Regions from separate parts of the Alteromonas sp. AO-Serp genome, predicted to be linked through region 1. Evidence: predicted binding sites of a transcription regulator. Region 1 holds the regulator's gene; the other holds the start of a gene.

Region 1 (5,033 bases):
GATAAAATACCAATGGCACTCATCTGTGACGCATTGCCGACGAAATCGGTCATGTACTTGTGAACCACATCACTAGCGGTAGGAACAAAGTTGCTAAATACGAAATGCTCGAGTTTGCTCCTAACCGACGCGAATGCAGGAAAGGCCGACATTATAGTAAAGGTCACCATGATAAACGGTACCAAAGATAACAAGGTTACATAGGCTAAGTGCCCAGCAGAGATAGTAATATTGTCTTCTCTACAGCGCTTTATGAAAATGCTAAAGAGATCTCTAACCTGAGGAGTAACATTGTTATATAAGGCTTTAACCTTGTCTAAATCCACTCAATTTCTCCTGACGATACCGTGTAAATGGTAAACAGCGCGGTCTTATCTATGCGGACTGTTATAAAGCATCGATAGTTCATTACATGTTATATCAGATGGTAACTGCGGGCGGCCTTGGTGGCAAAGTTTAATGCAGGCTTTATACAACAAAGGCGCATTGACTGCGCCTTTTGTGGAGTGCTTCGTTAAAAAACGCAAGCACGGTCCTGATTGTCGTATGTATTAAGCGCCTGAACGCACGCCGAGCATGTGGCAGATGGCGTAGCTTAATTCACTACGGTTCAAAGTATAGAAATGGAAGTGTTTTACCCCTTCTTTAGCGAGTACTTTAACTTGGTCCATAGCAATGTTAGCGCCTATAAGATTACGGGTAGCTTGGTCGTCGGCATCAAGGCCGTCGAACATTTTGTGTAACCATCCCGGCACATGAACATTTGTGAACCCCGCAAATTTCACCAGTGTTTGGTAGTTGGTTACCGGCAAAATACCCGGAACGATATCTAAGTCGACACCCGCTGCGGCTGCACGGTCTCTAAATCGAAGGTACACACTCGTATCGAAAAAGAACTGGGTTATCGCTTCTGTGGCACCTGCTTCTGCTTTGCGCTTAAGGTTTAGTAAATCAAACTGCGCATTTGGTGCTTCAGGGTGCTTCTCTGGATAGGCAGCAACAGAAATATCAAAATCGGCAACGTCTTTTAGCAAGGCAACAAGATCAGAGGCATACATCTCTGTCTTTTCTACTCCTGGCGGTAAATCGCCACGAAGCGCAACAATACGGCGAATACCTGAGTCCCAGTAGTCTTTTGCAATTTGCTTAAGCTCATCACGGCTAGCATCAACACAGGTCAAGTGAGGAACCGCCGCGACACCGGTTTGCTGCTGAATGCGTTTTACAACGTCGTGGGTTCTGTCACGCTCACCGCTATTCGCGCCGTAGGTTACCGACATGTAGCTTGGCTTTAGTGGCGCTAGACGTTCAACTGACTTCCACAGGGTCTGTTCCATGGCTTCCGTTTTAGGCGGAAAGAATTCAAAAGATACATCAATATCACGCAGTTCCGACAGGGACTGGTTTAATGCATCGATACCTTGTGCGTAAGAAACCATGGCTTTTTCTCTCAAAAATGTATTCTTATAGACGTTTAGACGTCTAAATTAAAGAATATATGTCTAGACGTCAAGAGGTTTACACTGCTCAATTGACCTTTTCGTGAACTTGTTTAGAATTTCTCTTCATAACATAAAAAAGAGTAGACCGAGTTAGTACAATGGCAGAATGGAACGGTAAATATATTCACCCCTACGCAGAGCATGGCAAGAAGAGCGAACAGGTAAAGAAAGTCACTGTCTCTATACCTATTAATGTGCTTAAGGCGCTTACTGATGAGCGTACTCGCCGCCAAATCAATAATCTGCGTCACGCCACTAATTCAGAACTGTTGTGCGAAGCATTTTTGCATGCGTTTACCGGTCAACCATTGCCTAACGATGATGACCTGCGCAAAGACAATCCTAATCGCGTACCGGCTGAAGCAAGACGCATTATGGAAGAAATGGGCATTGATCCAAGCTTCGAAAACGATGTGTCGGAAGACGACTGATATTTGGTATTAAAGAGAAACGGCGCTTTGTTGTAAGTTATTGCTAGTTGATAACCTACAACACGGCGCCGTTTTTTATGTACTTGTATTCTCTAAGCGCACTTTTTAGCAAATAAAGGTTGAGCACTAGCCCCTCCATTTTTTTGCCTTATGCGCCAGAATTTTATTCTTCTGGGCTTTCAGGCACGCGTGCAACGCCAGATTCAATCGCAGCCTTAGATACCGCAGTAGCAATACGCTCGCATAAACGCGGGTCCATAGGTTTAGGAATAATGTACTCCTTACCAAATGTCAGACTAGTACTCTTACTGGCAGCTAGTACTTCTTCTGGTACAGGCTCCTTCGTGATAGCACGAAGGGCTTCTACTGCCGCTACTTTCATTTCATCGTTAATGGCCGTTGCACGAACATCTAGTGCGCCACGGAAAATAAACGGGAAACACAGTACGTTGTTAACCTGGTTAGGGTAGTCCGAGCGTCCGGTAGCCATAATAAGATCTTTACGTACTTCGTGAGCAAGTTCAGGCTTTATCTCAGGGTCTGGGTTAGAACATGCAAATACAATTGGGTTTTCAGCCATCAAGGCCAGTGTTTCTGGTGGTAAAACATCCGGTCCAGACACACCAACAAAAATATCCGCACCTTCCATTACGTCTTCAAGCGTACGCTTGTCAGTATTGTTAGCAAATAGCTTTTTGTGCTCAGTTAAGTCTTCGCGACGAGTATGGATAACGCCTTTTCTGTCTAGCATATAAATACGCTCACGCTGGGCACCACACTTAATAAGCAGTTCCATACAAGCGACCGCTGCTGCACCGGCACCCATACACACAATTTTAGCGCTCTCTATGCTTTTACCCTGAATTTCCAGAGCATTAAGCATGCCCGCTGCAGTTACAATAGCGGTACCGTGCTGATCATCATGAAATACCGGAATTTTACAGCGCTTAATTAGCTCTTGTTCAATCTCAAAGCATTCAGGCGCTTTAATGTCTTCTAAGTTAATGCCGCCAAATGTGTCAGCGATATTCGCTACTGTATTAATGAACTCTTCGGTTGTACGATGCTTCACTTCAATGTCAATGGCATCCAGGCCAGCAAAGCGTTTAAACAGAAGGGCTTTACCTTCCATAACAGGTTTCGATGCCAGTGGGCCTAGGTTACCCAACCCTAAAATCGCGGTTCCGTTACTGATAACGGCAACCAGGTTTCCTTTACCCGTGTACTTATAGGCGTTATCTGCATCTTCAGCAATTTCTCTGACCGGCTCGGCAACGCCTGGGCTGTAGGCAAGAGCAAGGTCATCGACGCTGTCGGCTGGCTTAGATAACTCTACGCGGATTTTTCCAGGTGTGGGTTGGGCGTGATAGTCGAGTGCGCGTTGTCTAAAATCTGACATGTAAAAAGGTATCCTTAGATGTAGGGTTCATCGGTGTTTTCGTTCACGCTCTGTAGCTATTTTATTGTCGTTATAGTTATAGGTAGATAAACGTAAGCGCGTTACAACCAAGTAATGACAAAAGTGATTATAAATAGTTGTTAGCACTAGGGCTTGTTGATCTTTGTTTTACAGCAATCATCAATACGCCCTAAGGTGGCATGTGGAAAAAGCAGACTAGGCGTTAACCTTTACTGATTTTGTTCACATACCTTAATGGATACAAGCCTCAGGTTTATGTACCCAAAAGCGCCACAAGTCTTGAAAGCAATGCATTATTCACAGAATTAATGCTCACTATCAAAGTGCCGATCGCAACTCTAACACAGCCAATCACTGTGTACATATCTGATCAGAATTCTCATATACCAATGTAGGTTAGGCATACTAATTAGACCAGTAAAATGGGGCTATAATTGCCATTCATGCTATTTATTTTGACTTGTTATAACATTCTGTAGGTCTATTGTGTGGAGGATGAAAACAAAGCTATCAAAGGGATCTTCGTTCTCATAAATGCATTGGACAGAAACCCAAATCAAGAAAATGGAACGCAGGGATATACCTCGTTAATTCTCCATCTAATATTTCTGATAAAATCCTGTGAAAGCCCACTCAAAATTCGCGCTGAAGGCGAGGATATGACAGAAAAAAAACTAATAACCGTGCTAACCGATGTGTGCGAAAGCGTAAAGTCTGCCAATAATGGATTTGTTTGGCTAACTCACGTAGGGCATTGGAGAGCGCCGCAAGTGATTGCCGTGTTTAACACTGAGCAGGAGAAGCAGCGGGCGTTAACTAATGGTTGGGATATAGACTTCATAAGCCAAGTGAATATTGCTTTGGCGTCAATTAAGTCAGCACCCGTTGGTATTTATTTTGATAGCGAAGAACAATGTAAAAAAGTGAGTGGCGGCAATTGGGATAGGCATTTATCTAATGTTAAAAACCTTCACTGAGTTCAGGTCACGCTGAATATTGTAAATTAAGCTAAAAACGTTTTTCAAAAAGGCGAGTTGCAGGGCTTGTTAAACTGGCTAGGTACTGGCCTGACGTAGGATAACGGCGGTAAAGCGCTGTTTGGCACACCTTGTTTGTGTGAAGCGTGAATTTTAAGCAATAAAAAAGCGCCATAAAGGCGCTTTTTTCGAACTCGATATCAGGCTTACTTTTTGCCCAATGCACCGAAACGCTTCTTGAAGCGATCAACACGACCACCAGTGTCAACGTTACGTTGCTTACCAGTGTAGAATGGGTGACACGAAGAACATACGTCTAGGTTGATGTCTTTACCAAGCGTAGAGCGAATGTTCATTACGTTACCACATGAGCAAGTTGCTGTGATTGCTTCGTATTTTGGGTGGATATCTTGTTTCATTGGGTTACCTCACATAATAAGGCCGTATCGCTATACAACCCGAAGTCGCACACCATACGTTACTTAATTCAAATGATAAGTCGTTCAAAGAACAGCCTATCGCAAAAGAGCGGCGCATAATAAAGGATGGCAGAGCCTTGATCAAGCGGTTTTTGGCCAAATGCTAAACAAGAGAGCTAGACAAGGCAGCCGTATAAAAAGGTAGCCATATAAAAAGGCCAAACCAAAAACATTCCTTTTATGCTTGCCTGTAAAGTATGTTTAAATATTTGTGTTTCAAGGCT
Region 2 (18,037 bases), on a different contig from region 1:
AGCGCATAGAGCAGGTAAGGGCAAACGTCCTAAGCCACTTAAACGGGATTTGCCTATCCCACCAGAGTACCGACACTAACCCAACCGCTAAATGGGTGAAAATTGACTTTGAAGGTGGGGCATAGGTATGTGCCCCGAACCAACAATTCTACCAGCGCGCTAGGGTTCCTCTCACATCCACATGAACAAAAGGCCCGTGCGCCGCATAATCACATTAAATACCAAGCCCACCGACTCTTGGACCGAAAGCGCCTTGTTTAGACATGTTTGATATAAAGTTCGCGAGCCATACCGCATCTTCGCGGTTTATCACACCGTCTTTATTGAGGTCATCCATCACCCCATCTTTCGGTGACTGATCGATATAGAAATCCGCTGCGCCACCCCAAACGTGACGGCTATATTGAACATTGCCAATAGCTTTGTTGTAGAACGGAGTGCGATATCCACTCATTATGGTTAATCCTTCAACTGCATGCCCTTCGTCATTTAAGGTGTGCAGTATTTTTTCCAGTTTCAACAAAAGGCCTGCTCGCAAATGTACATATTTGGGAAATCCTTGTTGCTGCTTGGATAGAAATTGACCTAGGGTGAAATTGGGCGACAACCTTACGTCCGTTTGTTCTGGCGATACCTCAATAAGTCCTGATGGGGGTAAATAAATGGGATTGTTTTTTAAAGGCTTATCAGGATATTTACCAATTGTGTAGCCGTTTAACTTACCTGTTTTGTCTACCTTTTCCAAAGATGTCATCACAAAGACGTTGAGCGTCGCAGTTTCACCTGACTGCGCGTTGGTGGTTTTAAGTACATAGTGCCCTGATTTCTTAGGTGCCATTATTGGCGCTTTCCCCACAACCCCGCTAACTATTGGTAGGTTCGAACTCGTCTTTAGTGCTTCACCGTTCGCATGGTGAAATTGAAAATTCCCAGTATGGCTTTTATTGTCAAACTCAACAGTGAACGTTTTATTCGGCATTACAAAAATAGAGAAAATAGGGTAGGGAACCATATTTCCATTAATAGCAAGCTTAGAGTTGAGCGTGTCATTGTCAAAGGAGCACGCATCACCGGCGCGCACTGCAGTTAAAAGAGCAATCAGTACTAACAAACACTTACGCACGTTTAAACTCCTTCAATTTCTCAATAATATGGCTGTCCCGATTGTATGCATCGCGGCGAAATACAATGGTTCCTGCTTCATCTGCAAACGCTGTGAAGTACACAATAAGAACCGGTATAGGTTTCTTTAAATACAGTGTACTGGTCTCTTCACTTTGAAGTAATTGCTCAGCTTGCGGTATTGCCTCTGTCTGGCCTGAATGAGTAAGTACCCACTGAGACAGCTTCAAAGGGTTAGAGACTCTTATACAGCCAGAGCTGAAGTTTCTTTCTAATTTCGAAAAAAGGCTGTGATCGGGCGTGTCGTGAAGATAAATGGCATGCTTATTTGGAAGCATGAATTTCACTTTACCAAGGGCATTGTGCGGCCCGGGCTTTTGTCTGAGTGTATAGTGAAATGTACCACGGCTAACATTTGTCCAATCAAATTCATCGACAGGGCTGAAGCCGCTGACACCGGCGGGCTGGGCTTCGTAACCTTGCTCGACCAATAAAGAAGGATTGGTTTTTAATTTCGCCAGCTTGTCTTTAGTGGCTATACTGAAAGGCACGGTCCAGTAGGGGTTAAACACCATATACTTCATTGATTCAGCGAAAACGGGCGTTTGTCTCACTGGTGTACCGACAATCACAGGCATTCCCAGTGTTTCTTCACCTTCAGTAAACCCTCTCAACTGAAACGACGCAATGTTAACGCGTAAATATGTTGACCAAGTTTGATGAGGGAGCCAGCGCCAACGCTCTAAGTTTGCATCAATTCTTTCTAACCAAGAAAACGTGGTAGCATTTAATGCTTCTAAAGTGGAACTTCCCACGATACCATCTGGCTCTAAGCCCGCAGACATTTGAAACTGCTTAACCGCGTCCAGTAAATCTTTATCGAATAACTCTGAATAGGTGCCTGGCCCTAAAAGACGAGACTTCAGCAACACAACTCTTTCGCTCGTTGAGTTCAGCTTAAGTGTTGGGCCAACTGGAATTTGCGTGGTAACTGTAGAAACTGCCGTGAGTAAACTACGCTTTTTTTCTAACAGTAACTGGTATTCATGGTGTGATGGCCACATGGCCCGCAATGTTGCAGAAACACCGTTAGTTAATGCGTGATTTAGCGATGCCACAGGATCCGCTTCTCTTTGCTTAAGGAACCACTGCGAATCTGCATTGGCGGGGCTAACAAGCCCATTTAATCGATGCAGAGTTTGACTGATGAAGGCATCGGTTGCTAGTACATCTAAGAGTGCCGTATTGGCGTCGCGACTTTCGAGCATTGACGCGTGGTAATACTCGGGCGAGAAGCCATGTAACTCTGAATCAGCAATTTCATGGAGGAGTTCCTGAAGACGGTTTTCAGCATCACTAGTACCAAACCATATAAGCTGATAGCCCTGTTGAGTGTAGACCTCGCTTACCAAAACTCTATTGTGCACACGAGATGGGTTACTATTTTGTGAACCGTATATCTCCACTGAATCAACTAGCAAATTCTCCACACGCTGTCGTAAGTTAGGTTGTTTAGATGCATGAGCTACATGACTAAAAGTCAGCATGATGACAAGGCTGACCCAACAAAACGTTGCAACACGGTTTTGTAGCACTACCATGAATAATCCTTTTAAAACGAAGAGTAGGCCCTAGGAATAGTGACGTAATTATAAACTGTTCGTATGTCCCTCGGATACAAAATCTTAATCGCCCTATACAAGTCACTGTAGACAGTAATCACGCATGATTACAGCTCAGATTTGGATAACTTTTGCGTAAAACACAAAGCTGGCACGTTAGTTGAAAACTCACTAGAAGATTCACATAAAGCGTCAATTTTCTGATAGAGAGACACCAAGCCATGCAGTTATCCGGTTATCTTCAGCGATTCGATAAAAATCAGCTGCAAAATTTTACCAGTGGTTTAGGCGCACCCATCGTCCTTTTGGCAATTATGGGCATGGTTATATTGCCTATGCCGCCATTCTTACTGGACGTGCTGTTTAGCTTTAATATTGCGTTGTCGCTAGTCATTATCTTGGTGGCTGTACTTACCCAGCGTCCAGTAGATTTCGGCATTTTCCCCTTGGTGTTACTTATCGCTACCGTTTTGAGACTAGCGCTTAACGTGGCTTCTACTCGCGTTGTCTTACTTTACGGACATGAAGGCGGCGATGCAGCAGGTAAGGTTATTGAAGCCTTTGGTGCGGTCGTTATTGGTGGTAACTACGCCGTAGGTATTGTTGTTTTCGCCATTCTTCTTATTATCAACTTTAAAGTAGTGACCGCAGGTGCAGGACGTATCTCAGAGGTAAGTGCTCGCTTTACGTTAGATGCTATGCCTGGTAAGCAGATGGCAATCGATGCCGACTTGAATGCTGGTTATATTGACCAGGACCAAGCGCGCAAGCGCCGCGAAGAAATTACTGCAGAGGCCGACTTTTACGGGTCGATGGACGGTGCCTCAAAATTTGTAAAAGGTGACGCGGTAGCGGGTCTTTTTATCATGCTAATCAACATTGTTGGTGGTCTTTTCATAGGCATGATTCAGCACGGTCTTTCATTCGGTAACGCCATAGAAATCTATACGATACTGACCATAGGTGATGGTCTGGTGGCGCAAATCCCTTCATTATTACTTTCGGTCGCTACAGCCATTATCGTTACTCGTGAAAACGAGACTCAGGAAATGGGCAAAGAAATCCGCGGTCAGCTTGGTAATAATCAAGCTCTTTATATAGCCTCGGGCGTTCTATTTGTGATGGGTATCATTCCTGGGATGCCTCATATCGCATTCTTAGGGTTCTCATTCTTGATTGCAGGCTTTGCTTACTGGCAGTCGGTCCAAGAAAAGAGAAAGGCCGCAGAGCCCAAAGTGCCAGACAATGTGGTAAAAGATGAATCGGTCGCACCTGAAGTGAAAGAGCTTGGCTGGGATGATGTTCAGCAGGTAGATACCATCGGATTGGAAGTGGGCTATCGTTTAATTCCTCTTGTCGATAAATCCCAAGGTGGCGAGTTGTTGACGCGCATTAAAGGCGTACGTAAGAAACTATCGCAAGAGCTGGGTTTCCTTATTCCGCCTGTCCACATTCGCGATAACTTGGATTTAGAGCCCAACACTTACACCATCGCTATGCTAGGCGTAACGATAGGCGATTCCATCATCAGTCACGATGAAGAACTTGCTATTAATCCAGGGCAAGTGTTCGGTAAATTAGAAGGGCGTGCCACTAAAGACCCCGCGTTCGGCTTAGACGCAGTATGGATTAAGCCCAATAAACGGGAGCATGCACAAACCCTTGGGTACACAGTAGTAGACGCTGCGACCGTTGTAGCGACCCATTTAAGCCAATTACTCTCTAACAATGCATATCAATTATTAGGGCACGAGGAAGCGCAACAACTTCTTGATATGCTTGCCAAGCAGCATCCGAAACTGGTTGAAGGATTAGTACCAGACATTCTTCCGCTAAGCACCGTCGTGAAAGTACTGCAAACCTTATTGTTTGAAGGCGTGCCTATTCGCGATATGCGTACAATCGTGCAAACACTCAGTGAGTACGGCACGCGCAGCCAAGACCCCGATGTTTTAGTGTCTGCAGTGCGTATTGCCCTTAAACGTTTAATTGTCCAAGAAATTACTCAAGGTGCAAAAGAGATACCTGTCATAACCTTGGCGCCAGAGTTGGAACAGATGTTGCACCAGTCACTTCAAGCAGGTGGCGAAGATGGCGCTGGCATAGAACCAGGCCTGGCAGACAAGCTGCAAAAATCATTGCAGCAAGCCAGTCAGCAGCAAGAGTTAGAAGGAGAGCCTGCAGTACTCCTTACCTCAGGCATGCTACGACCCGTTCTGTCTCGCTTCTTAAAATATTCGGTTGTTGGGCTTCATGTTCTGTCTTACCAAGAAGTGCCTGACGACAAACAAATAAAAATAGTCAGTTCGGTCGGTCAATAATCTGACACTGGGTGATTGGAGAGGTTGCAATGAAAATTAGACGTTTCTTCGGCAAAGATATGCGTGAGGCGTTAAGCCAAGTTAAAGCTGAATTGGGCAGTGACGCTGTGATCATGTCAAATCGCAAAGTCGCTGACGGTATTGAGCTTGTCGCAGCCTACGACAAAGAACCTGAAGCGAAGTTGTTTACGCCGAAAGCGTCTCCACAAGCCGCTGCAAAAACACCTGGTCAAAAGGCAGTGCCTAGCTTGAGCGAAATCATTGGTGACGACGGTCCTGATAGCCTTAAAGCACTGCTAGAAAAGCAGCACGGTGGAAATAATGACGTGGCGAGTCCCGCGCAACCTAACCAACCAATGACAGCGAATGCTAAGCACGCCAATGAAATTGCTTCGCACTTAGACTTCTCAGAAGCCTTTATTGACGACGTAGAAGCCCAGCAGTCTTCTCATGAACCAGTTCGTCAGAACGCTTTCCCAGAGCATCAAGCGTCGAGTATGGATGATACCGCTGTGACGCAGTCAGCGGAGCTTGCTCAAATCAAGGAAGAGCTAGCGTCTCTTCGCGATGTATTGCAATATCAAGTGGCCGACTTGATGGAAGCTAAAAACAAACGTCAAAAACCTGTTCATCAATATCTAATCACCCGTTTAACCGATATGGGGTTAAGCAACGCGTTAGCGAAACAGCTTATTAGCTATACGCCGTCACATTACAACGAACGAGATGCATGGGTATATCTTCTTAACCTATTGGCTAATCGCATAAATGTGACAGGAAACGATATACTTAGCGCACAAGGTGCTGTTGCATTAGTAGGACCAACAGGTACCGGTAAAACAACTACCGTTGCGAAACTTGCTGCCCGCTATGCGCAAAAATACGGTGCAGAGTCGGTTGCGATGATTACCATCGATACGTATAGAATTGCCGCCTATGAGCAGCTAGCGACATACGGAAAGATTATTGGCTGCACGGTGAGAAAAGCGCAGACTAGTGAAGAACTTGCGGATTTATTATTCCAACTTCGTCATAAGCGACTAGTATTGATTGATACGGCTGGATTTAGTCAAAGAGACAGTCGATTAATTAAACAAATTAAGCAGTTTGATAACGGACAAATGCCAAATGTTAAAAAATATTTGGTAGCGCAAGCAAATACGCAATATCCTGCTTTGCAGAGAATCATTCAAGCGTATGATGATATTGAACTAAGTGGCTGTATTTTCACAAAGTTAGATGAGTGCTACTCTTTAGGAGAGGTGCTTAGTGCAGCGGTTGAATACCAATTACCGGTTAGTTATGTCACCGATGGTCAAAAAGTACCTGAAGACATTAAGATTGCAGAAGCGAAATCTTTGGTTTCCGCTGCTGCAAAGCTTTATAAAAAGTACGGTTTGAATCATACTAGTGGTAACAACGCAATTAAAACAGCATAAGCAGTATGATTGACGACCAAGCGAGTAGCTTAAGAAAAATGAAGCAATCACGGTTAATCAAAGTAATCGCCGTCACCGGTGGCAAAGGTGGCGTAGGTAAAACAAACATTACATTGAACACCGCTATCGCCATGGCGAAGCAAGGTAAACGTGTAATGGTTCTCGATGCGGACCTCGGTCTTGCTAACGTAGACGTTATGTTAGGTTTGCGTGTTGAGAAAAACTTATCCCACGTGCTTTCCGGCGAATGTACACTTGATGAAGTACTAGTGACCGGTCCGCACGGAATAAAGATTGCCCCTGCCACATCAGGCACGCAGTCGATGGCAGAATTGTCGCCAACGCAACACGCTGGCCTAATTCGTGCCTTCAGTGAGCTGCGCTCGCAGATTGACGTGCTTATCGTTGATACAGCGGCAGGTATTTCAGACATGGTGTTGAGCTTTTCAAAAGCCTCACAAGACATCATGGTCGTTGTGTGTGACGAGCCTACTTCATTGACAGATGCTTATGCATTGATAAAAATTCTGAATAGAGAGCACGGTGTTTTCCGCTTCAAAGTTGTGGCTAATATGGTGCGCGACGTGCGAGAAGGCCAAGAGCTATTTAGTAAATTAAGCAAAGTGACAGGGCGTTTTTTAGATGTTGCACTAGAATTAGTGGCGACAGTACCGTTTGACGAGAACATTCGTAAAGCAGTGCGTAAACAGACAGCCATTGTCGATGCTTACCCAGGTTCACCGGCAGCCGTTGCAATAACACAGTTGGCAAGTAAAGCCTTAACATGGCCTATTCCAGCGCAGCCAGGTGGCCATTTAGAGTTTTTCATTGAACAATTAGTTGCAGAAAAAGCCGTAGGAAGTCAGCGTTGAACAGCAAGGCAGCCGCTTATCAACAACAAACCGATAAAGCGCAGTTAGTCGAAAGACATGCGCCATTGGTTAAGCGTATAGCGCATCACTTGATAGCGCGATTGCCGGCTAGTGTTCTTGTAGACGATTTAATTCAATCAGGCATGATTGGATTATTAGAAGCCGCTCGAAACTTTGATGGTTCAAAAGGAGCCAGCTTTGAAACGTTTGCCGGTATTCGCATTCGCGGTGCTATGCTAGATGAAATTCGCAAAGGGGATTGGACACCGCGTTCAGTTCACCGAAATGGCCGAGCGATCACTGAAGCAATTTCGCAAGTAGAAAGCGAAACAGGCCGCGATGCTAGAGATTCTGATATTGCTGATAAGCTTAATGTAAGCTTGCAGGACTATCACCAAATGCTTAATGAAGTAAATGCCGGAAAGCTGGTAGGTATTGAAGATTTAGGTGTGTCAGAAGATGTTATTTCGACAGAGCAAAATCGAGGTAGCGACGCACCACTGGAAGATTTAATGCAAGGCGCTTTCCAAAAAGCGCTTGCCCATGCAATTACGACATTACCTGAAAGAGAAGCGATTGTACTTTCGCTGTATTATGATGAAGAGCTGAACCTAAGAGAAATTGGTGAGGTTCTTGATGTAAGTGAATCGAGAGTCAGTCAAATTCACAGTCAGGCCATGTTAAAACTCAAATCACGAATGAAGTCGTGGCAAGCTGACGAAGAATAGAAATTAATAACAATTAACCCCTCACTGGAGGCTATTTTGGACAAAAGCATGAAAATTCTCGTGGTCGATGATTTTTCTACCATGAGACGTATCATCAAAAACCTACTTAAAGATTTGGGTTTTTCCAACATCCAGGAAGCGGATGACGGAAGTACTGCATTGCCTATGTTGCAGCAAGGTGATTTCGATTTCGTAGTTACCGATTGGAACATGCCTGGAATGCAGGGTATTGACTTGCTTCGCGCGATTAGAGCCGATGACAAGCTCAAGCACCTACCAGTACTTATGGTTACTGCTGAAGCGAAGAAAGAGCAAATTGTTGCCGCCGCGCAAGCAGGTGTTAATGGCTACGTTGTTAAGCCGTTCACTGCAGCAACACTTAAAGAAAAATTAGATAAAATATTCGAACGTTTAGGTTGATCCAGACGCTCACCAGAGAAATGAGGTTTACTGGATGTCAACGAATGTAAACGTTCCAATTTCGTTGGAAGAAGCAAAACAGCTTGTCACCTACCTTGAAGAGGGTGACAACGCTTCAGCCAATGCCCTATTAGAAGCGGCCTCAATGAAAGAAAACGTTGAGTTATTTGCCGAAGTAGGGAAACTGACGCGTCAGCTCCATGACGCGCTGAATAATTTCCAAATAGACGACCGCATTAAAAATCTCGCGACCGATGATATTCCCGATGCACAATCCCGCCTAACCTACGTAATTGAAGAAACTGAAAAAGCTGCTAATACTACTATGGATGCCGTTGAAGCGAGCATGCCTATAGCTGAAATGCTGTCGGCGCGCATCGAAAAGGTTATGCCTGAGTGGAAGAAGCTGATGAATCGCCAAATAGAGTTGGGTGAATTCAAGGCTTTATGCGCAGACTTAGACGAATTGTTGGAAGAAGGTTCGGCACAGTCAGCTAAACTTACACAGTTACTTACAGAAGTATTGATGGCTCAAGGTTATCAAGACTTAACTGGTCAGGTTATTCGCCGCGTTATCGACTTGGTTAAAGAAGTGGAAGACAGCTTAGTTAACATGCTTACCATGTTTGGTGAACGCGACGGTGCAGAACAAACTAAACCATCTAGCGTTAAGGCCGATAAGGTTGATGGTGTAGAGGCAGAAGGCCCTATCATTGATGCCGATAAGCGCGACGACGTCGTGTCAGGCCAAGATGATGTAGATGATCTTCTGTCTAGCTTAGGTTTTTAGGGGAGCGGGCGCATGTCGTTTGATGTTGACGAGGATATATTACAGGACTTTCTAGTTGAGGCTGGAGAGATACTTGAACAATTACAAGAACAGCTCGTTGATCTTGAGAACAATCCTGAAGATGCGGATTTGCTGAATGCAATTTTCCGTGGTTATCACACAGTTAAAGGGGGAGCAGGGTTCCTGTCTCTTACTGAGTTAGTAGAAATTTGTCACGGTGCGGAAAACGTCTTTGACGTAATGCGTAACGGTCAACGAACACTAACCCCTGAACTGATGGATATTATTCTGCAAGCCACAGATGTGGTGGTTGAAATGTTTGAACGAGTGAAAGCTCGGGATCCATTAGAGCCAGCAGATGCACACCTAGTCGACTTGTTACACAAACTAAGTCGCCCGGAATCTCCAGATGAGAATATTTTTGGTGAACAAAGCGCGCCGGTGTCAGAACCTGAGCCCGCGATTGAAGAGCCAGAATTAGTTGTTGAAGAGCCTACTGCACAGGCACCAAGTTCTGGTGATAGCGGCGGTATTGACGGAATCACTGAAGATGAGTTTGAAGCGCTGCTTGATGAGCTTCATGGCTCTGGGGCACCAGGACAGTCCTCAGCGGCTAAAAGCGAACCTGCAAAGGCTGCTGCACCTGCTGCCGCTAGTGATAACGACGATATCACCGACGAAGAATTTGAAGCGTTGCTTGATGATTTACACGGCAAAGGCAAGTTTGGTGGTGAAGAAGCTGCGCCAACGGCAAATACACCAGCTCCAGCACCAGTTACGCCGAGTGCAGCTGATGATGAAGAAATCACCGATGACGAATTTGAAGCACTGCTTGACCAACTACATGGCTCAGGGCAAGGGCCTACCAAGCAGGGAGCCGTTTCAAAGGCGCCAGAGCCTCCTGTAGATAAGGCAGCAACAGAAGCGGTTCAAAAAGCGAAACAAGCAGCGCCAGCTGCGCCAAAATCGACGCCTGCTCCTAGCGCCGCAGCGCCAGCTAAAGCAAGCGCACCTGCTGCACCAAAAGCAGCGCCTAAAAAAGATGAGAAGAAGGCGGCACCAGCTGCGCCTCCTGCTGAGACTACAGTACGTGTAGATACCAAGCGCCTTGACCAAATTATGAACATGGTGGGCGAGCTTGTACTAGTGAGAAACAGGCTAATAAGCTTGGGTATCAACAGTAACGACGAAAGCATGTCCAAAGCCATTGCCAACTTAGATGTGGTAACGGGCGACTTGCAAGGTGCGGTAATGAAAACCCGCATGCAACCTATCAAGAAGGTGTTTGGTCGTTTCCCTCGCGTTGTTCGAGACCTCGCTAGAAGCTTGAAGAAAGAAATAACCCTTGAGCTTGTGGGTGAGGAAACTGATTTAGACAAAAACCTGGTTGAAGCACTGGCCGATCCACTTGTGCATTTGGTGAGAAACTCCGTCGACCATGGTATTGAAATGCCTGATGACCGTGCTGCAGCGGGTAAACCGCGCATGGGTACGGTTCAGCTATCGGCATCTCAAGAAGGCGATCATATTCTTCTAACCATCGAAGATGATGGTAAAGGAATGGATCCTGAAAAGCTTAAAGAAATTGCTATTAGTCGCGGTGTACTAGACGCAGACGCAGCTGCACGTATGTCGGATGTTGAAGCGTTTAACTTGATATTCGCGCCAGGGTTCTCAACCAAAACAGAAATTAGTGATATTTCTGGTCGCGGTGTGGGCATGGACGTGGTTAAGACCAAAATTAACCAACTTAACGGCACCGTGAACATAGATTCACAGCTAGGAAAAGGCACGCGACTGGATATCAAAGTTCCGCTAACGCTAGCCATTCTTCCGACGCTAATGATTGTTGTAGGAAAACAAACCTTTGCGTTACCATTAGGTGCGGTGAACGAAATAATAAATATGGACATCAAAAAGACCAACACGGTCGATGGCCAGCTAACAATGATAGTTCGTTCAAAAGCAATTCCGTTGTTCTTCCTTGGTGAATGGTTGATTCGAGGTCCCAAAAACATCGATAGAGAAAAGGGACACGTTGTTGTAGTGCAAATTGGTACACAACAAGTAGGATTCGTAGTAGACGCGCTAATAGGCCAAGAAGAAGTGGTTATTAAACCTCTTGATGCATTATTGCAAGGCACGCCTGGTATGGCGGGAGCCACGATTACATCAGACGGTGGAATTGCACTAATTTTAGATATTCCGAGCCTGCTTAAACGGTATGCGCGTAAACCCATCAAGTAAGGCGATGAATTAACAGGAATAATAATCCATGGTCTTTAAAGTCCTTGTCGTGGACGACTCGACTTTTTATCGTCGTCGAGTAAAAGAAATACTCGATGGCGATAGGGAACTTGAAGTTGTTGGGGAAGCGAGAAATGGGCGCGATGCACTTGAAAAAGCAGAAGCGCTTAAGCCGGATGTGATAACGATGGATGTTGAAATGCCTGTCATGGACGGCATTTCAGCTGTAAAGGCCATAATGGACAAACGGCCTACACCTATTCTTATGTTTTCTTCGCTTACGCATCATGGTGCGCAAGCGACATTAGATGCGTTAGAAGCGGGCGCGCTCGATTTCTTACCTAAGAAATTTGAAGATATCGCGCAGGACAGAAAAGACGCATCGCGCTTGTTGTGTACAAAAGTACGCTTAATAGCGCGTCGTGGTATTGGTCTTAAGCGTCCGTCGTTTCGCTCTACAGAGGCAAGAAAGCTTCCTGATAATGCGCCAAAGCAGGCGTTTTTTAAAACATCAGGGTTGCTATCAGGGCATAAAGACGCAGCTAAACAACCAACCGTTTCGTCTGTAAGAGCGACGGGAAAGCACTACAAGTGTTTGGCAATTGGGGCTTCTACAGGCGGGCCTGTGGCGCTTCAAAAAGTGCTGTCTCCTTTACCTGCAGAGTTTCCATACCCCATTTTGCTTGTACAACACATGCCAGGAACATTTACTACGGCATTTGCACAGCGTTTAGACACAAACTGTAAGATTAGAGTAAAAGAAGCCGAGCACGGCGACATTCTAAAACCAGGTCATGCGTATCTTGCTCCCGGTGGGAAGCAAATGTTGCTAGAAACCATAGGTGCGAATAAACGCATTGCCATTGTTGATGCAAGTGCGAGTGACAAGGTGAATTATAAGCCCAGTGTTGATCTCACTTTCAGTTCTCTGGCTAAAGCTTATGGTGGGGATGTATTAGGAATTATATTAACGGGTATGGGGGCTGACGGCAGAGAAGGATGCCGAATGCTCAAGGAAAAAGGCGCAACGATTTGGGCTCAAGACCAAGATTCCTGTGTTGTGTATGGTATGCCTCAAGCTGTCGCCGTTGCCAATATATCCAGTAAAAATATAAACATTGATGATATGAGCAGTTGCGTTCAAACCGAAATGCGATAGCAGTTTGAACAGTAATGGAACAGCAAATATGAAAGTGTGGACAGTAGCGAATCAGAAAGGTGGTGTAGGAAAGACTACCACTACGGTGAGCCTTGGCGGCTTGCTTGCACAGCAAGGCAAGCGAGTGCTCATGATTGATACTGATCCACATGCATCGCTGAGTTATTACTTCGGTATCGATGCAGAAGCGTCAAGTCATTCAGTTTACGATATTTTTATTAAGTCTAATGACATTACGGCCGATAATGTTATGGATTGTCTGTGCCCGACAAAGTTAGACAACTTATATGTGCTTCCTGCAACAATGGCGCTCGCGACCTTAGATAGAACGATGGGTAGCGAACAAGGTATGGGCTTAGTCCTAAAAAAAGCGTTGGCAAAAATAGCAGGAGAATTTGATGTTGCTATCATCGATTGTCCTCCAGTGCTTGGGGTGCTGATGGTTAACGCTCTTGCAGCGTGTGACAAGGTTATCGTGCCTACCCAAACAGAATATCTGGCGCTTAAAGGGCTAGACAGAATGATTCGTACCATGGAAATTATGGGACGTTCGTTGGACAAATCCTTTGATACTGTGATTATTCCAACTATGTTTGATAAGCGCACTAACGCGGCGCTTGCATCGCGAAAGCGCTTAATGAATGACTATGGTGAGCGCGTGTGGGAAGGGGTTATTCCCGTCGACACGCACTTCAGGGATGCAAGTTTAGTACAGCTTCCCATTTCCGCAGCGTACCCCAAAACACGTGGTGTGTCTGCGTACGAGAAATTATTAGCGGTATTGGAGAAATAACGAGAACATGAGCAAGCAATCGCCTTTTGCCCGTGAAGAAGTGATGGAGGCATACCTTGATAGTCTCCTCAAAGAGCCAGAAGCACCGGAAGATGTGACTGCGCGCACGGCAAAATTGCTCGAGCAGGCTTCTCAGCAGATGGCTGAAACGGCGCTTGCTTCTACCGCCAATGAAAGTGAGACGCAATCGAATGAACAAGAAGCGATAGCGGAAAAGGTTACATCGTTAATTGAAACGCAAAAAGCAGAGACAATTGAAGATGAACAGCAACAGTCTCACGCAGAAACTTTAGTAGAAAATGAACAAGAAGCTGCGTTAAACCGCGCTGAAAAAACAAAAGTTCCACTAAAGGATACTCTCGGTTTTCGCTTTCAGGCGCTATTCTTTGAGGTTGCAGGGTTAACACTTGCGGTGCCTTTGACGTCGCTAGGTGGGATCCACCAAATTGAGAAGATTGGCCCTTTATTTGGAAAACCTGATTGGTTTATGGGTGTAATGTTGCACAGAGAGTCTAAACTAAGTGTTGTTGACTCTGCAAAATGGGTAATGCCAGAAAAATATGACGAAAACCTCGCACAATCGCTTAACTACCGATATCTTATAATGTTAGGGGAAAGTGCGTGGGGTCTGGCTAGTGAAAAGCTAGTCAATACGGTCAATTTGACTACCGATGATGTTAAATGGCGCGAGTCCACAGGTAAGCGTCCCTGGTTAGCAGGGATGGTTAAAGAAAAAATGTGCGCGTTAATTGACGTTGAAGAATTAATATCTATGCTTAACAAAGGCTTAGGCAGTAACGACCAGACGCCATAGTATTGGGAGCCAGGTTCATGAGCGACGAAAGAATAAATAATAACGCCACCGACAGCAACGACGAAGTCCTTCAATGGGTAACGTATCGCTTAGGTGAAGAAACTTACGGTATCAACGTGATGCAAGTTCAAGAGGTCTTGCGTTATACCGAAATAGCCCCTGTACCCGGTGCACCTGACTATGTACTTGGTATTATCAATCTGCGTGGTAACGTAGTAACGGTTATCGATACACGTGCTCGTTTCGGATTACCGCCAACAGAAATTACTGACAATACCCGTATCGTTATTATTGAGTCTGACGAGCAGGTGGTTGGTATCCTGGTGGATAGTGTCGCTGAGGTGGTTTACTTGAAATCTTCAGAGATTGACAGTGCCCCTAACGTAGGTACTGAAGAGAGTGCTAAGTTTATCCAAGGTGTAAGTAACCGCGACGGCGAACTGCTTATTCTTGTAGATCTTAATAAATTGTTAAGCGACGAAGAGTGGGATGAGCTTAGCAACATCTAAATAAATGAATAGGCGGTATTGATTATAATACTGCCTACATTTCCCCAAGGGTTATGTCCATGGATTGGCAGCTTGCTGCACCTACCTTATTAGAACTCATACTGTGTATTCTTGTAGTTATACTCATCGCCGCGATGGGTGTGCTGTATTCACACATTAAGCAGTTGCGTTCTGCATTAAGCGAAAGCGAACATGCTAACGCAGAGGCTATTGCCCGCACTGAAGCCCTTGCTAAAAATGCAAATAATCAACAAACTGAGGCGCAAGCACGCACGTTGGTGATCACTCGACACCTTCAAGAGTTAGACGAAAAGCAAACTGATATTGAAAACCAGCTTCGAGAACTCAAGCTTCAAGATCCTTCCCTACGCCTATATCAGCGTGCGGCGGACTTAGTCAAGCAAGGCGCTAGCATTGATGAAATTATAGAAGCCTGCGACATTCCTCGTGCCGAAGCTGAGATGTTGGTAATGGTGCATAAACAAAATAATTAGTATTTTTGAGCACCAGAGAAAAAAACGTTTAGACGTCTAGACGTAAAGATGTTGACATATCGCCAGTTATAGACACAATACAGATATTGTAATTTATCACTGGAGCCCTCTATGCCAATTCGTATTCCTGAGCAGTTACCCGCGCAGAATGTACTACTAGGTGAAAATATTTTTACCATGGACATGGACAGGGCTGCCAATCAGGATATTCGTCCTCTTGAAGTCGGTATTCTTAATTTAATGCCGAACAAGATAGAAACAGAGGTACAGTTACTTCGCCTGTTATCGAACACGCCACTGCAAATAAACGTGGATTTAATTCGAATTGATAATCAAGCGCCGAAGAATACCCCCCAATCGCACATGGATGCTTTCTATCACGACTTTTCAGCGGTAGCGAATAAGAAATACGATGGCCTCATTGTCACCGGTGCGCCTCTCGCGCTTATCGATTATGAGGAAGTAAAGTACTGGGAAACCATGACCACCATATTGGAGTGGGCGCAGCGTCACGTAAACTCAACCCTTTACTTATGTTGGGCTGCTCACGCCGCCATGTATCACTTTTACGGCATTACACGAGAGCTTAGAGACGAAAAGTTTTCAGGTGTCTTTAAACATAAAGTGAATGACCCGAACAATGAGCTATTAAGAGGCTTTGATCCTTCTTTTTACGCACCACATTCCCGTTATGGGCATATTAACACCTCGTTGTATAACAGCGTCGATGGACTTAGTGTTGTTGCAGAGTCTGACGATGTAGGCGCTTATATTGTGGCGTCAGAAGATAAGCGCATGGTATTTGTAACGGGTCACCCAGAATACGATCCAGATACACTTAAAGACGAGTATTTTCGAGATATCGCCGCGGGACAAACGCCAGTAATTCCAAAAAACTATTTTGAAGGGGATGATCCAGCCAAGTCTCCTATTGTACAGTGGCGCTCACACGGCAGCCTATTGTTTACAAACTGGCTGAATTATTATGTCTATCAGACCACGCCTTACGATTTAAGTCAGCTTGCTGAAAAGTCACAGCCAAAGAGGTAGCACGTGAGCCAAAGACCAAATTCTAGCGCGCAGACAACGCTTACAGAAGCCGCTAAAAAGCGCATCCTTATATTAGACGGCGCCATGGGCACCATGATCCAGCGCCATAAGTTAGAAGAAGAAGATTATCGCGGAACACAGTTTGCCAACTGGCACTGCGATGTTAAGGGTAACAACGATTTGTTGGTTCTTACTCAGCCCGATATCATCTATCAAATTCACTGTGATTACTTTGAAGCTGGCGCGGACATTATTGAAACGAATACGTTTAATGCTACGACTATCGCTATGGCCGATTACGATATGCAGGCTCAATCCCGTGATATTAATTTAGCTGCAGCTAAATTGGCGCGTAAAGCTGCCGATGAGTTCACAGCAAAGACACCCGACAAACCCCGTTTCGTGGCGGGCGTACTTGGACCAACAAACCGCACTGCTTCAATTTCGCCTGACGTTAACGACCCAGGCAAACGCAATGTTACTTTTGACGAACTCGTGGAAGCGTATAGCGAGTCTACCGAAGCGCTCATTGAAGGCGGTGCAGATTTAATCATGCTCGAAACCATCTTCGATACACTTAATGCGAAAGCGGCAGCCTATGCGGTAGAGTCGGTTTTTGAAAAGCTGGGTATATCGCTGCCCGTTATGGTGTCTGGCACGATTACCGATGCCTCAGGGCGCACGCTGTCTGGTCAAACCGCGGAAGCGTTTTATTATTCCATGCGACACATCAGTCCATTCTCATTCGGCTTAAACTGTGCTCTTGGGCCAGACTTACTGCGCCAATACGTGGATGAAGTGGCTACTGTTAGTGAGTGCTTAATTTCAGCGCACCCTAACGCTGGTTTACCCAACGAGTTTGGTGAATACGACATGGAAGGCCCTGAAATGGCCGAGCACATCAAAGAATGGGCGCAGTCAGGGCTAGTGAATATCGTAGGTGGCTGCTGCGGCAGTACGCCAGAACACATTCGCGATATTGCTAACGCGGTCAATGGAATTGCGCCAAGAAAAGTGCCACAGTTTGAACCCAAAATGCGTTTGTCAGGCCTAGAGCCGTTTGTACACTAGGAGGGCATTATGAGCGCAGAATTTTCTACATTTATTAATATCGGTGAGCGTACCAACGTAACAGGCTCCGCTCGCTTTAAACGACTTATTCTTGAAGGTGATTTTGAAACTGCACTTGATGTCGCAAGGCAACAAGTAGAGAACGGCGCGCAGATCATCGATATCAATATGGATGAGGCCATGCTTGATTCTAAGCAGGCCATGATCACCTTTTTGAATCTAATCGCCTCTGAGCCTGATATTAGCCGCGTACCTATTATGATCGATTCGTCTAAATGGGATGTTATCGAAGCAGGACTTAAGTGTGTACAGGGCAAAGCGATTGTTAACTCTATCAGCTTAAAAGAAGGGGAAGCGCTCTTCTTAAACCAAGCCAAGCTAATAAAGCGTTATGGTGCAGCAACCGTAGTGATGGCGTTTGACGAAACCGGTCAGGCTGACACGCAGGCTCGAAAAGTAGAAATTTGTCAGCGCAGCTACAAGCTGCTGACAGAAGAAGTCGGCTTTCCACCTGAAGATATTATTTTTGACCCCAATATTTTTGCAGTAGCGACGGGTATTGAGGAGCACGATAACTACGCGGTTG

What was found. Region 1 encodes MetJ, which represses methionine synthesis genes. Its sites were predicted from a motif close to TAGACGTCTAGACGTCTA; they were not measured.
Region 2: the regulator MetJ is predicted to act here: its motif matches at 15,360-15,377, upstream of metA (homoserine O-acetyltransferase MetA).

Annotation. Positions count from the first base shown of each region.
Region 1 covers NZ_JAFLMX010000204.1:212-5,244, reverse strand. The annotation lists partial or broken gene QVA83_RS13830 (YihY family inner membrane protein) at 1-326, opposite strand, end outside; gene metF (methylenetetrahydrofolate reductase) at 552-1,439, opposite strand; gene metJ (met regulon transcriptional regulator MetJ) at 1,601-1,933, shown strand; gene QVA83_RS13815 (malic enzyme-like NAD(P)-binding protein) at 2,097-3,332, opposite strand; gene QVA83_RS13810 (hypothetical protein) at 4,013-4,330, shown strand; gene rpmE (50S ribosomal protein L31) at 4,537-4,749, opposite strand.
Region 2 covers NZ_JAFLMX010000002.1:58,282-76,318, forward strand. The annotation lists gene flhB (flagellar biosynthesis protein FlhB) at 1-79, shown strand, start outside; gene QVA83_RS00370 (D-Ala-D-Ala carboxypeptidase family metallohydrolase) at 215-1,123, opposite strand; gene QVA83_RS00375 (L,D-transpeptidase family protein) at 1,116-2,723, opposite strand; gene flhA (flagellar biosynthesis protein FlhA) at 2,966-5,065, shown strand; gene flhF (flagellar biosynthesis GTPase FlhF) at 5,095-6,504, shown strand; gene QVA83_RS00390 (MinD/ParA family protein) at 6,510-7,376, shown strand; gene QVA83_RS00395 (RNA polymerase sigma factor FliA) at 7,373-8,104, shown strand; gene cheY (chemotaxis response regulator CheY) at 8,141-8,524, shown strand; gene QVA83_RS00405 (protein phosphatase CheZ) at 8,559-9,314, shown strand; gene QVA83_RS00410 (chemotaxis protein CheA) at 9,327-11,561, shown strand; gene QVA83_RS00415 (protein-glutamate methylesterase/protein-glutamine glutaminase) at 11,590-12,720, shown strand; gene QVA83_RS00420 (ParA family protein) at 12,749-13,513, shown strand; gene QVA83_RS00425 (chemotaxis protein CheW) at 13,521-14,327, shown strand; gene QVA83_RS00430 (chemotaxis protein CheW) at 14,345-14,836, shown strand; gene QVA83_RS00435 (DUF2802 domain-containing protein) at 14,896-15,330, shown strand; gene metA (homoserine O-acetyltransferase MetA) at 15,442-16,380, shown strand; gene QVA83_RS00445 (homocysteine S-methyltransferase family protein) at 16,384-17,451, shown strand; partial or broken gene QVA83_RS00450 (dihydropteroate synthase) at 17,461-18,037, shown strand, end outside.